Regions from separate parts of the Enterobacter sp. N5-15 genome, predicted to be linked through region 2. Evidence: predicted binding sites of a transcription regulator. Region 2 holds the regulator's gene; each other region holds the start of a gene.

Region 1 (3,978 bases), 1.3 Mb from region 2:
AAAACGAATTAAATGTCGAGGATATGATCGCCGTTGCATAATTGCCCTGAAACAGGGCAACGTCTCTTTTCATGCACTCTGTTTGTGCACAGAATCAGGCCCCTTGCCAGCGGGTGAAGAGATCTTCAGGCAGGTCGATGTCAAACTGATCCAGCACGCGGTTAACGGTCTGATTAATCACGTCATCCAGCGAGGTCGGGCGATGATAAAACGCCGGTACCGGCGGCATGATGATGGCACCAAGCTCAGCGGCCTGGGTCATCAAACGCAGGTGGCCGAGGTGCAGCGGCGTTTCCCGCACGCAGAGCACCAGGGGACGACGCTCCTTCAGCACCACATCCGCCGCGCGCGTTACCAGGGTATCGGTATAGCTGTTCACAATGCCTGAGAGCGTTTTAATGGAACAGGGCAGGATAACCATGCCGGCCGTTTTAAACGAGCCTGAGGAGATGCTGGCGGCGATATCACGGGCATCGTGAACCACGTCCGCCAGTGCCTGAACATCACGCAGGGAGAGATCGGTTTCCAGAGAGAGGGTCTGCCGCGCCGCCTGGCTCATCACCAGATGGGTCTCAACTTCCGCCACGTTACGCAGAACCTGTAATAGACGTACGCCGTAAATCGCGCCGCTGGCGCCGCTAAGCCCAACAATGAGTCGTTTCATGATTTTCGCCCTTACTGATTTCAGGGCAGACTGTGCAGGATTTTGCGGGGAGTTGCAAGTGAGGGCGTTCGCCCTCACCTGCCGGACCATCAACCTTCGTTGTGCATCTCTAAGCTTTCAAGATCGTTCTGCATCTGAACGGCTTTCGCATCGTCGTTGCGCAGAGAATCAAGATAGTCGAGGTACTGCTGGTCAACGTCTTTGGTCACGTAAATACCGTTGAACACGGAGCATTCAAACTGCTGAATTTCCGGGTTCTCGGCACGCACCGCGTCGATGAGATCGTTCAGATCCTGGAAAATCAGGCCGTCGGCACCGATGATCTGGCGAATTTCATCCACTTCACGCCCGTGAGCGATCAGCTCGTTGGCGGTTGGCATATCGATGCCGTACACGTTCGGGAAGCGAATCTCCGGCGCAGCAGAGGCCAGGTAGACTTTCTTCGCACCCGCTTCGCGCGCCATCTCGATAATCTGCTCAGAGGTGGTGCCGCGAACAATGGAGTCATCCACCAGCAGAACGTTCTTGTCGCGGAATTCCGCGCGGTTGGCGTTCAGCTTGCGGCGCACGGACTTACGGCGCAGGTGCTGGCCCGGCATGATAAAGGTGCGGCCAACGTAGCGGTTCTTCACGAAGCCCTGACGATATGGCTTGTCCAGAATGCGGGCGATCTCCAGCGCGATATCGCAGGAGGTTTCCGGGATAGGAATAACCACGTCGATGTCGAGATCGTCCCACTCGCGGGCAATCTTCTCGCCCAGCTTCGTGCCCATGTTGACGCGCGCGCTGTAGACGGAAATCTTGTCGATGAAGGAATCCGGGCGGGCAAAGTAAACGTATTCAAACAGGCACGGGTTGCTGACCGGGTTATCGGCACACTGGCGGGTAAACAGCTGGCCCTTCTCGGTGATATAGACCGCTTCGCCCGGCGCAACGTCACGCAGGAACTCAAAGCCCAGGGTATCCAGCGCCACGCTCTCAGAGGCAACCATATATTCGGTACGGCCATCGCCGAGGTCGCGTTTGCCGAGCACCAGAGGGCGAATGCCGTTTGGATCGCGGAAGGCCACCATGCCGTGACCGATGATCATCGCTACGCAGGCGTATGCGCCGCGGATCTGACGGTTTGTCGCGGCAATCGCAGCAAAGATGTTGTCTGCTTCCAGCGGGTAGTGACGGAAGTTATCCAGCTCGCTGGCGAACACATTGAGCAGGATTTCAGAATCAGAGGTGGTGTTAATGTGGCGACGTTTCTCTTCGAACAGCTTTTTACGCAGCTCATGCGCGTTGGTCAGGTTGCCGTTATGAGCAAGGGTGATGCCATACGGTGAGTTGACGTAGAAAGGCTGTGCCTCAGAGGCGCTGGAACTGCCAGCAGTAGGATAACGAACGTGACCGATCCCCATATTACCTTGCAGACGCTGCATATGGCGGGCTTCAAACACATCGTTTACCAGGCCATTCGCCTTGCGTAAACGGAAGCAGTTGTTTGCATCAATGGTGATGATACCCGCAGCATCCTGCCCACGGTGCTGAAGCACCGTTAACGCGTCATAAATCGACTGGTTTACCGGCATGAAACCGGCGATACCGACAATACCGCACATTCGTCTTTTCCTCGTTAAGCCACATCTCAGGGTTTATGCCCTGGGCAAAAAACTCGACGAGCTTTGCAGATAGTCAAAGAACCATCTGATGATGAAGCTGAACTCTGGAATGAGCTGCGATTTCTGCCAGTCTTCGCTTTTGGAGAACCCGGTAAAGGTATCCAGGAAGAACAGGATCGCGGCCACAATCAGCACGCCTCGTAACGCCCCGAAACAGATCCCGAGCACCCTGTCCGTTCCTGACAGACCGGTTTTCTCGACCAGCTGACCTATCACGTAATTCACGATAGCGCCGACAATCAGCGTTGCGATAAACAGCACCGCGATAGCGATTCCATTTCGGACCAGTTCATCTTCAAAGCCCGTGAACCAGACAGACAGGTAAGTGTAGTAATGACTGGCGACAAAGAAAGCACAACCCCAGGTCACCAGCGATAACGCTTCACGAACAAAGCCACGGATCAGGCTAACCAGACAGGAAAAACCAATCACCGCAATGATGGCGTAATCAATCCAGACCATATATGTCCCACGATTTAACGCCCTGTCATCCAGTTCGGGGCGAATTCTAACAGAAAAAGAAAACGTTTGCGTAGGGATTTCCTTCCCGCGCGTAAATAAAAAAGGCGCTGAAAAAATGTTCAACGCCACGGTCCATTTGACGTCTCTGTGGACGTCTGCTCCCCCCTCACCCCAGCCCTCTCCCTCAAGGGAGAGGGAGCTAACCACTCCGAGGATGGGTAAGATCTTATCAGTTCGCGCTGTAGCCCATCACCACACCGCTCAGGCCGGAGATCTGCTTCAGCTCACCGAGCGAACCTTTAAGCTTATCTTTGGACGCCTCTGGCCCCACGAGGATACGGGTAATTTTACCCTGCACCGGCGTGGAAGGTGAAGTGTAAACACGATATCCCGCACTGCGCAGTTTGCTCACGACCTCGTTGACCTTATCGGCGTTTTTCAGCGCGCCGAGCTGCACAACGTACGCTTTTCCGGTCGGTGCCGCGTCTTGTTTTGCCGGCGGTGGGGTTTCTGACGCGGCAGCCAGCTGCTCTGCGGCTTTATCCCGCTGCGGTTTCGGCTGCGGCTTCTCAACCGGCTTCGGTTTTTCAACAGGTTTAGGCTGCTCTACCGGCACCGGATCGATATCGCTGTTGCTGGCTGCCGCCAGGCGTGACGGATCGAGCGACGGTGCGGCGGCATCGCCTGCACGCACCTCTTCCGCCGCTCCTTCCGGAGGCTGAGCAGGCAGCGCCTGCGTCGCCGCTGGCAGCATATCCGGCTCATCACGGTCACCCGGTTTCGGCACCAGCGGAATAGCGGCAAACTCGTCCTGATAATGCTTTTTCTGCCCGTCGAGCAGACCCGGGAGAATAATCACCCCGAGCGCGACCAGCACAATGGTTCCTGTTAAACGGTTCTGAAACTTACTCGCCACCGGTTCTCCCCGCGTCCATCACTTCCATGACATGTGCCACCGTGTGGAATGACCCACACACCAGCACGGTATCTTCTGGTTTAGCATCCGCCATCGCGGCACGCCAGGCCTGAGCCACGCTACTGTAGATTGCGCCTTTGCCGAGATGTTCCATCAGCTGCTCAGCCGTCGCGCCGCGCGGCCCCTCCAGAGGAGCACAATACCAGCTATCGACCACACTCTCCATGCAGGCCAGCGTCCCGCCGATATCTTTATCATGAAGCATACCG
Region 2 (3,978 bases):
GGTGAAATATAGGTGTAGAGGGTAAACATCGCCCCTGCCCCCAGCACGGTGGTGAGCAGCGCGGAGAGCACCTGCGGGCGCATCAGCACCGACAGCTCTCTGCGCACGTCAGGACGTTCCCCCGCGCTGCCTTTCGGCAAGGAGAAGAACAGCGCCACCATCGCAACCACGCCCAGCCCGGCAGTCGCCAGGAAAGACATACGCCAGCCGATCGCTTCCCCCAGCCAGGTTGCCGCAGGCACCCCGCCGATGTTGGCAATCGTTAGCCCCATAAACATGGTTGCCACAGCGCTCGCCTGCTTATGTTTTGGCACCACGCTGGCAGCAACGACCGACCCCAGCCCAAAGAACGCGCCGTGGTTAAGGCTGGTCAGAATGCGTGAGAGCATCAATGTGGTGTAGTCCGGCGCAATGGCCGAAAGCACGTTGCCCAGGGTGAAAATCGCCATCAGGAAAATCAGCGCATTGCGGCGCGCGCGGTGCGAAAGTAGAAGCGTCATCAGCGGCGCTCCTACCATCACGCCGATGGCGTAGGCGCTGATTAACATGCCAGCCGCAGGGATCGAGACGTCTACGCCCCGGGCAATAACGGGCAGTAACCCCATCGGGGAGAATTCAGTGGTGCCAATCCCAAAAGCGCCAATCGCCAGGGCCAGCAGGGGAAAATTGATTTTCATGCGTCAACTCCGGATGCCGTGTCATGTGGTGACACAGAACAAAGAAGCGGAAAGCATGACATCAATCACAAAAAATGAGAAGTTAACAAAATGGCAAAAGATTTTTGCCAGAGAAGTAACAATCCGGGGAGTCGGGAGGGAGAAGGCTCTCCCTCCGCGTAAATCAGTGCAGCGCAGCCGTCAGACCGGCCGCGACAATCAGAGCCAGCACAACAACGGTGGTGAACAGCGAAAACTTAAGATCGGAACTCATCAATTTTTCTCCTTTTAATCCCCACACGAAAAGTGAGCTTGCTCATTTTTGCACAGATTACGTCAAAAATCTTCCTGGATTTATACTGATAACCACTTTACCTCTTCCCCTTTTCATCAAGATAGGACAAAATTCCACGCTAAATTTATTAGCGTACCGGCCATTGACCCCCTCCTGACGTCCCGTGTCGTTTTCCCGGCGTGCCGCAATTCAACATTGCGAGATAAGGGTGAGAGAAGGCAAACGTTTACCTTCAAGTTTTTCAGGAGTTTAGGATATGGTCTGGAGTGACATTTAATGGCAACAATTAAAGACGTAGCAAAACGCGCAAACGTTTCCACTACAACCGTATCACATGTAATTAACAAAACCCGCTTCGTGGCGGAAGAGACGCGCAATGCCGTCTGGGCAGCGATCAAAGAGCTGCACTATTCGCCAAGCGCGGTTGCGCGTAGCCTCAAGGTTAATCACACCAAGTCTATTGGATTGCTGGCGACCAGCAGTGAAGCGGCCTATTTTGCCGAGATCATTGAAGCGGTTGAAAAAAACTGCTTCCAGAAAGGCTATACCCTGATTCTGGGCAACGCGTGGAACAGCATTGAAAAACAGCGCGCCTACCTGTCGATGATGGCGCAAAAGCGCGTTGATGGCCTGCTGGTGATGTGTTCCGAGTACCCGGAATCCGTGCTGTCGATGCTGGAAGAGTATCGCCACATTCCCATGGTGGTCATGGACTGGGGCGAAGCGCGCGCGGATTTCACCGATTCCGTTATCGATAACGCCTTTGAAGGCGGCTATATGGCCGGTCGTTATCTGATCGAACGCGGTCACCGCGAGATTGGCGTGATCCCCGGTCCGCTGGAGCGCAACACCGGCGCGGGCCGTCTGGCCGGTTTTATGAAAGCGATGGAAGAAGCGCTGATCAACGTGCCGGAAAACTGGATTGTGCAGGGTGACTTTGAGCCGGAATCGGGCTACCGCGCGATGCAGCAGATTGTCTCCCAGCCGCACCGTCCGACCGCCGTTTTCTGCGGGGGCGACATCATGGCGATGGGCGCGCTCTGTGCTGCCGACGAGCTGGGCCTGCGAGTCCCGCAGGATATTTCTGTGATCGGGTATGACAACGTGCGTAACGCGCGTTTCTTCACGCCAGCGCTGACCACCATTCACCAGCCGAAAGATTCGCTGGGCGAAACGGCCTTCAATATGCTGATGGACAGGATCGTCAACAAGCGTGAAGAGTCGCAGTCCATTGAAGTTCACCCGCGTCTTATCGAACGCCGTTCCGTTGCGGACGGTCCGTTCCGCGACTACCGTCGTTAATCGCTTTACGGGGCCAGCTATGCTGGCTCCCGTAACCATTCCCGGTTTAGCGTTTCGCTATCTCCCAGATAATCCAGCAGCCAGGCCATCGCAGGCGAGACATCATTTTGCTGCCAGGTGAGGCAGCAGGCCGCATCCGGGAACGGATTCTCCAGCGTCAGCTCAACCCACTCTCCGGTATCGATGCGCGGACGCGCGAAATGAACGGGCACCATTGCGACGCACAGTCCGGCGCTGAGGCACGTCGCCGACGATTCCCAGTCGGGGGCCACCACCCGCCGCTGGTTGTCCAGAAGCCAGGTGATACGCTTGGGCAATGAACGGGACGTATCCTCCAGCACCAGCGACGGCCAGTTGCGCAGCGTATCATCGCTCAGCGGCCCTTCCATCGCCGCCAGCGGATGATCGCTTGCCACCACGCACTTCCAGCTCAGCATCCCCATATCGCGAAAGGCGTAACGCCCCCCGACCGGGATCGCCTGCGTGGCCCCAATCGCCATCTCTGCCCTGCCGTCAGCCAGCGCATCCCAGACGCCGTTGAACACCTCCTGCGAGACCCGCAGTTCGACATCCGAAAAATGACGATAGAAGTCGACGATCATCTGCCGGGTGCGTTCCGGCTTAACGATGTTATCCACCGCGATGGAAAGATGTCCCCGCCAGCCGTTAGCGATCTGCTGACACTGTTCGCGGGTGATCTGCATTTTTTTGATAACAGAACGCCCTTCCTTCAAAAACCATGCGCCTGCGGGCGTTAATTCCACATCACGATGCCGCCGTTCAAACAGCGGAACCGCCAGCCACTCCTCCAGCTGACGCACCGTATAGCTGATTGCCGAAGGGACGCGGTGCAGCTCCTGCGCCGCACCGCTAAAGCTACCGTTACGCGCAACAGCATCGACCACTTCAAGAGAATAATCTGACCACATTTTCTGCCTGCAAAAAATTTGAATGCACCCGCCAAATATTAGCGTTTCACAAGCGGCTTTGCACTCCCTACACTCAGCGCCACTGTATACCTGCCTCCTCAGGAGAATAAAATAATGCAACTCAGGAACGGTTTTTTAGTCTGGCTCGGCGGCTTAAGCGTGCTGGGCTTTTTGGCCACCGATATGTACCTGCCGGCGTTTGCCGCCATGCAGGAAGATTTGCACACCCCGGCTGCCGCCATCAGCGCCAGCCTGAGTTTATTCCTCGCCGGTTTTGCCTTCGCACAGCTTCTCTGGGGACCGCTTTCGGACCGCTTTGGTCGTAAACCGGTACTGCTGCTGGGCCTGGCCATTTTTGCCGTGGGCTGCCTGGGGATGTTATGGGTACGCGATGCCACCTGGCTGCTGGTGCTGCGTTTTATTCAGGCCGTGGGCGTCTGTGCCGCGGCCGTGACCTGGCAGGCTCTGGTCACCGACTATTACCCGGCTAACCGCACTAACCGTATTTTCGCCACCATTATGCCGCTGGTGGGTCTCTCACCTGCCCTCGCTCCCCTGCTGGGCAGCTGGATCCTCGCGCATTTCGACTGGCAGGCCATCTTCGCCACGCTGTTTGCCATTACCCTGGTACTGATGCTGCCGGCGTTCGCCCTCAAGCCCGCGCATAAAAAAGAAGCGCATGCTGACGCGAAGCCGATTACCTTCACGTCCCTGTTCAGCACCAAAGCGTATCGCGGTAATGTCCTGATCTATGCCGCCTGCTCGGCCAGCTTCTTCGCATGGCTCACCGGTTCGC
Region 3 (3,978 bases), 1.9 Mb from region 2:
GAAAACCCGGAACGTCTCGGCCTTGCCCAGCTCCACCAGCTGCGCGGGCGCGTTGGCCGTGGCGCGGTAGCGTCCCACTGCGTACTGCTCTATAAAGCCCCGCTCTCGAAAACCGCCCAGATGCGGTTGCAGGTGCTGCGCGACAGCAACGACGGTTTTGTGATTGCGCAAAAAGACCTGGAGATCCGCGGCCCGGGCGAACTGCTCGGCACGCGTCAGACGGGGAACGCGGAATTCAAAGTGGCGGATTTGCTGCGCGATCAGGCGATGATCCCCGAAGTTCAGCGCCTTGCACGACATATTCATGAACGCTACCCCGAACAGGCGGCAGCGTTAATTGAGCGCTGGATGCCGGAAACCGAGCGCTATTCCAACGCCTGATTTCAGGCAAACATCGGCAGCATCAGGTACAGCTTAATCACCAGCGCGTTGACGATATCAATAAAGAACGCCCCGACCATCGGGACCACCAGAAACGCCATGTGCGATGGCCCGAACCGTTCGGTGATCGCCTGCATGTTGGCGATAGCCGTTGGGGTAGCCCCCAGGCCAAACCCGCAGTGACCCGCAGCCAGCACCGCCGCATCGTAGTTTTTGCCCATCATACGCCACGTGACAAATATGGCGTATAGAGCCATAAACAGCGCCTGCACCGCCAGAATGGCCACCATCGGCAGCGCCAGAGAGGCTAGTTCCCACAGCTTGAGGCTCATCAGCGCCATCGCCAGGAACAGCGACAGGCAGACGTTGCCGAGCACCGATACCGCCCGTTCAAATACGCGGTAGAAGCCCATCAGCGCCAGACCGTTGCTCAGGATCACCCCGATAAACAGCACGCAGACAAACGTCGGCAGTTCAAACGCTGAGCCCGCCAGCCATTGCGCAACCACTTTGCCCACGGTCAGGCAGATGGCGATCGTCGCGATGGTTTCAATCAGCACCAGCGAGGTAATGCTGCGCCCGACGTCCGGCTTTTCGAACGCGGTCGGCACCAGCTCATCGTCAGGCCTGCCGTTCGGCGTGGTGGAGTGTTTAACCAGATACCGCGCCACCGGGCCGCCAATCAGGCCACCCAGCACCAGACCAAAGGTCGCACAGGCCATCGCCACTTCCGTCGCGTTTTCAAACCCGTAGCGTTCGATGAACAGCTTGCTCCATGCGGCCCCGGTTCCGTGACCGCCCGAAAGGGTAATCGACCCCGCCAGCAGCCCCATCAGCGGATCCAGCCCCAGCAGCGTCGCCATCCCGATGCCGATAGCGTTTTGCATTAGCAGCAGCCCCACCACCACAATCAGGAATACGCCGAGCACTTTACCGCCCGCCCGCAGGCTCGCCAGGTTAGCGTTCAGGCCGATGGTGGCAAAGAAGGCCAGCATCAGCGGGTCCTTCAGGGACATATCAAAATCGATTTCCCAGCCCATGCTTTTTTTCAGTATCAGCAGGGCCAGCGCCACCAGCAGGCCACCGGCGACAGGTTCAGGAATGGTGTATTTCTTCAGAAGGGAAACGCTATGTACCAGCTTACGGCCAAGCAGTAAGACCAGCGTTGCGGCAACAAGTGTCGACAACGTATCGAGATGAATCATAGAAGGCTCCTGTTTTGCGCGTGTTCCATACACTCGCGGCGTTATCCTGGGCCGGTTTGCGCTCTTCATGAGCTCCCGGCGCGAAAAAGTGTAATTTTTTTTCCCGATGCGTTGTAGAAAACCTGCTCACAGCGGCAGATTTTCTTCCCTTTTTTTGCTGGCAATCGTTTGCTTTTACCAGGTGGTCAGATAAAATGCCCGCTTTTCCACCGTGGGATTGCCGCCGATGTCCGTTAACACCATAGAGTCGCCCGATGCGCAACCGATTGCGCAGAAGCAAAATAGCGAACTGATTTACCGCCTTGAAGACCGCCCGCCGCTGCCGCAAACGCTTTTCGCCGCCTGCCAGCATCTTCTGGCGATGTTTGTTGCGGTGATCACCCCGGCGCTGCTGATTTGCCAGGCGCTCGGTTTACCGGCGCAGGACACGCAGCACATTATCAGCATGTCTCTCTTCGCCTCCGGCGTGGCCTCGATTATTCAAATTAAAGCGTGGGGTCCGGTAGGGTCGGGATTATTGTCGATTCAGGGCACCAGCTTTAACTTCGTGGCACCGCTGATCATGGGCGGTACGGCGCTGAAAACCGGCGGTGCGGATGTTCCGACCATGATGGCGGCGCTGTTCGGCACGCTGATGCTGGCCAGCTGTACGGAGATGGTGATCTCCCGCGTTCTGCATCTGGCTCGCCGCGTCATCACCCCGCTGGTTTCCGGCGTCGTCGTAATGATTATCGGCCTGTCGCTGATCCAGGTGGGCCTGACCTCCATCGGCGGTGGCTATGCCGCAATGAGCGATCACACCTTCGGCGCGCCGAAAAACCTGCTGCTGGCGGGTGTCGTGCTGGCGATCATTATTCTGCTTAACCGTCAGCGTAACCCTTACCTGCGCGTCGCCTCGCTGGTGATCGCCATGGCGGCGGGTTACCTGCTGGCGTGGGCACTGGGCATGCTGCCTGAGAACACCGCGCCGACCAACAGCGCGCTGATCACCGTCCCCACGCCGCTGTACTACGGGCTGGGCATTGACTGGGGCCTGCTCCTGCCGCTGATGCTGGTCTTTATGATCACCTCTCTGGAGACCATCGGTGACATCACCGCCACCTCCGACGTCTCCGAGCAGCCGGTGTCCGGCCCGCTGTATATGAAGCGCCTGAAAGGCGGCGTGCTGGCGAACGGCCTGAACTCGTTTGTCTCTGCGGTATTCAACACCTTCCCGAACTCCTGCTTCGGTCAGAATAACGGCGTGATCCAGCTGACCGGCGTGGCCAGCCGCTACGTTGGTTTTGTGGTGGCGCTGATGCTGATCGTCCTCGGCCTGTTCCCGGCAGTAAGCGGCTTTGTGCAGCACATCCCTGAGCCGGTGCTGGGTGGCGCAACGCTGGTGATGTTCGGGACTATCGCGGCCTCCGGCGTGCGTATCGTTTCCCGCGAGCCGCTGAACCGCCGCGCGATCATGATTATCGCGCTGTCGCTGGCCGTCGGTCTGGGTGTTTCCCAGCAGCCGCTGATCCTGCAGTTTGCGCCTGACTGGGTGAAAAACCTGCTCTCTTCCGGCATTGCCGCGGGCGGTATCACCGCTATCGTACTGAACCTCATTTTCCCGCCTGAAAAGAACTGATCCTCTTCACGGCAGGCAGTCAATGCCTGCCGTGACATCTAATTACACCATTCCCGCCTTGAGGATTGCGCATAAATCGTGCATAACTCCCTTATGTGCGTTTTGCGGGATGGAAGACCATGAAATTTATTGGAAAGCTCCTCATCTATCTTCTGGTAGCCCTGCTCATTGTGATGCTGGCGCTCTATATTCTGCTCCAGACCCGCTGGGGCGCGTCTCAGGTCAGCAGCTGGGTGACGGTGAATACCGACTACGAACTCAGTTTCGACAAGATGAATCACCGCTTTTCGTCGCCTTCCCACATCATTCTGGAAAACGTCACCTTCGGTCGGGACGGTAAACCCGCCACGCTGGTAGCCAAAAAAGTCGATATCGGCCTGAGCAGCCGCCAGATAACCGATCCGCTGCATATGGACACCATCACCCTGTTCGACGGCACGCTGAATCTCTCGCCCCAGACGGCACCGCTGCCTTTCCAGGCGGATCGCCTGCAGCTGAACAACATGGCCTTTAACAGCCCGAATACCGAATGGGACCTGAGCGCACAGAAGGTTACTGGCGGCGTCAGCCCGTGGCAGCCGGAAGCGGGCAACGTGCTGGGGAACAACGCGCAGATTCAGATGAGCGCAGGCTCGCTGACCCTGAACGGCGTACCGGCCACCAACGTGCTGATCGAGGGCCAGCTTAACGGCAAGGAGGTGGTGCTGAAAACAATTGGCGCCGACATGGCCCGTGGCTCACTCACCGGCTCCGCCCTGCGCAACGCCGACGGGA

Evidence for each region. Region 2 encodes PurR, which represses purine synthesis genes. Its sites were predicted from a motif close to CANGCAAACGTTTGCNTG; they were not measured.
Region 1: the regulator PurR is predicted to act here: its motif matches at 2,849-2,866, upstream of cvpA (colicin V production protein).
Region 3: the regulator PurR is predicted to act here: its motif matches at 1,744-1,761, upstream of gltS (sodium/glutamate symporter).

What each region holds. Positions count from the first base shown of each region.
Region 1 covers NZ_CM170150.1:3,332,091-3,336,068, forward strand. Annotated here, with positions in the region: gene AC2TE5_RS15765 (UbiX family flavin prenyltransferase) at 95-664, opposite strand; gene purF (amidophosphoribosyltransferase) at 754-2,271, opposite strand; gene cvpA (colicin V production protein) at 2,305-2,793, opposite strand; gene dedD (cell division protein DedD) at 3,023-3,709, opposite strand; gene folC (bifunctional tetrahydrofolate synthase/dihydrofolate synthase) at 3,699-3,978, opposite strand, start outside.
Region 2 covers NZ_CM170150.1:2,022,255-2,026,232, reverse strand. Annotated here, with positions in the region: gene AC2TE5_RS09655 (MFS transporter) at 1-677, opposite strand, end outside; gene cydH (cytochrome bd-I oxidase subunit CydH) at 841-930, opposite strand; gene purR (HTH-type transcriptional repressor PurR) at 1,228-2,253, shown strand; gene punR (DNA-binding transcriptional activator PunR) at 2,271-3,182, opposite strand; gene punC (purine nucleoside transporter PunC) at 3,297-3,978, shown strand, end outside.
Region 3 covers NZ_CM170150.1:99,087-103,064, reverse strand. Annotated here, with positions in the region: gene recG (ATP-dependent DNA helicase RecG) at 1-381, shown strand, start outside; gene gltS (sodium/glutamate symporter) at 384-1,586, opposite strand; gene xanP (xanthine/proton symporter XanP) at 1,813-3,204, shown strand; gene AC2TE5_RS00460 (AsmA family protein) at 3,324-3,978, shown strand, end outside.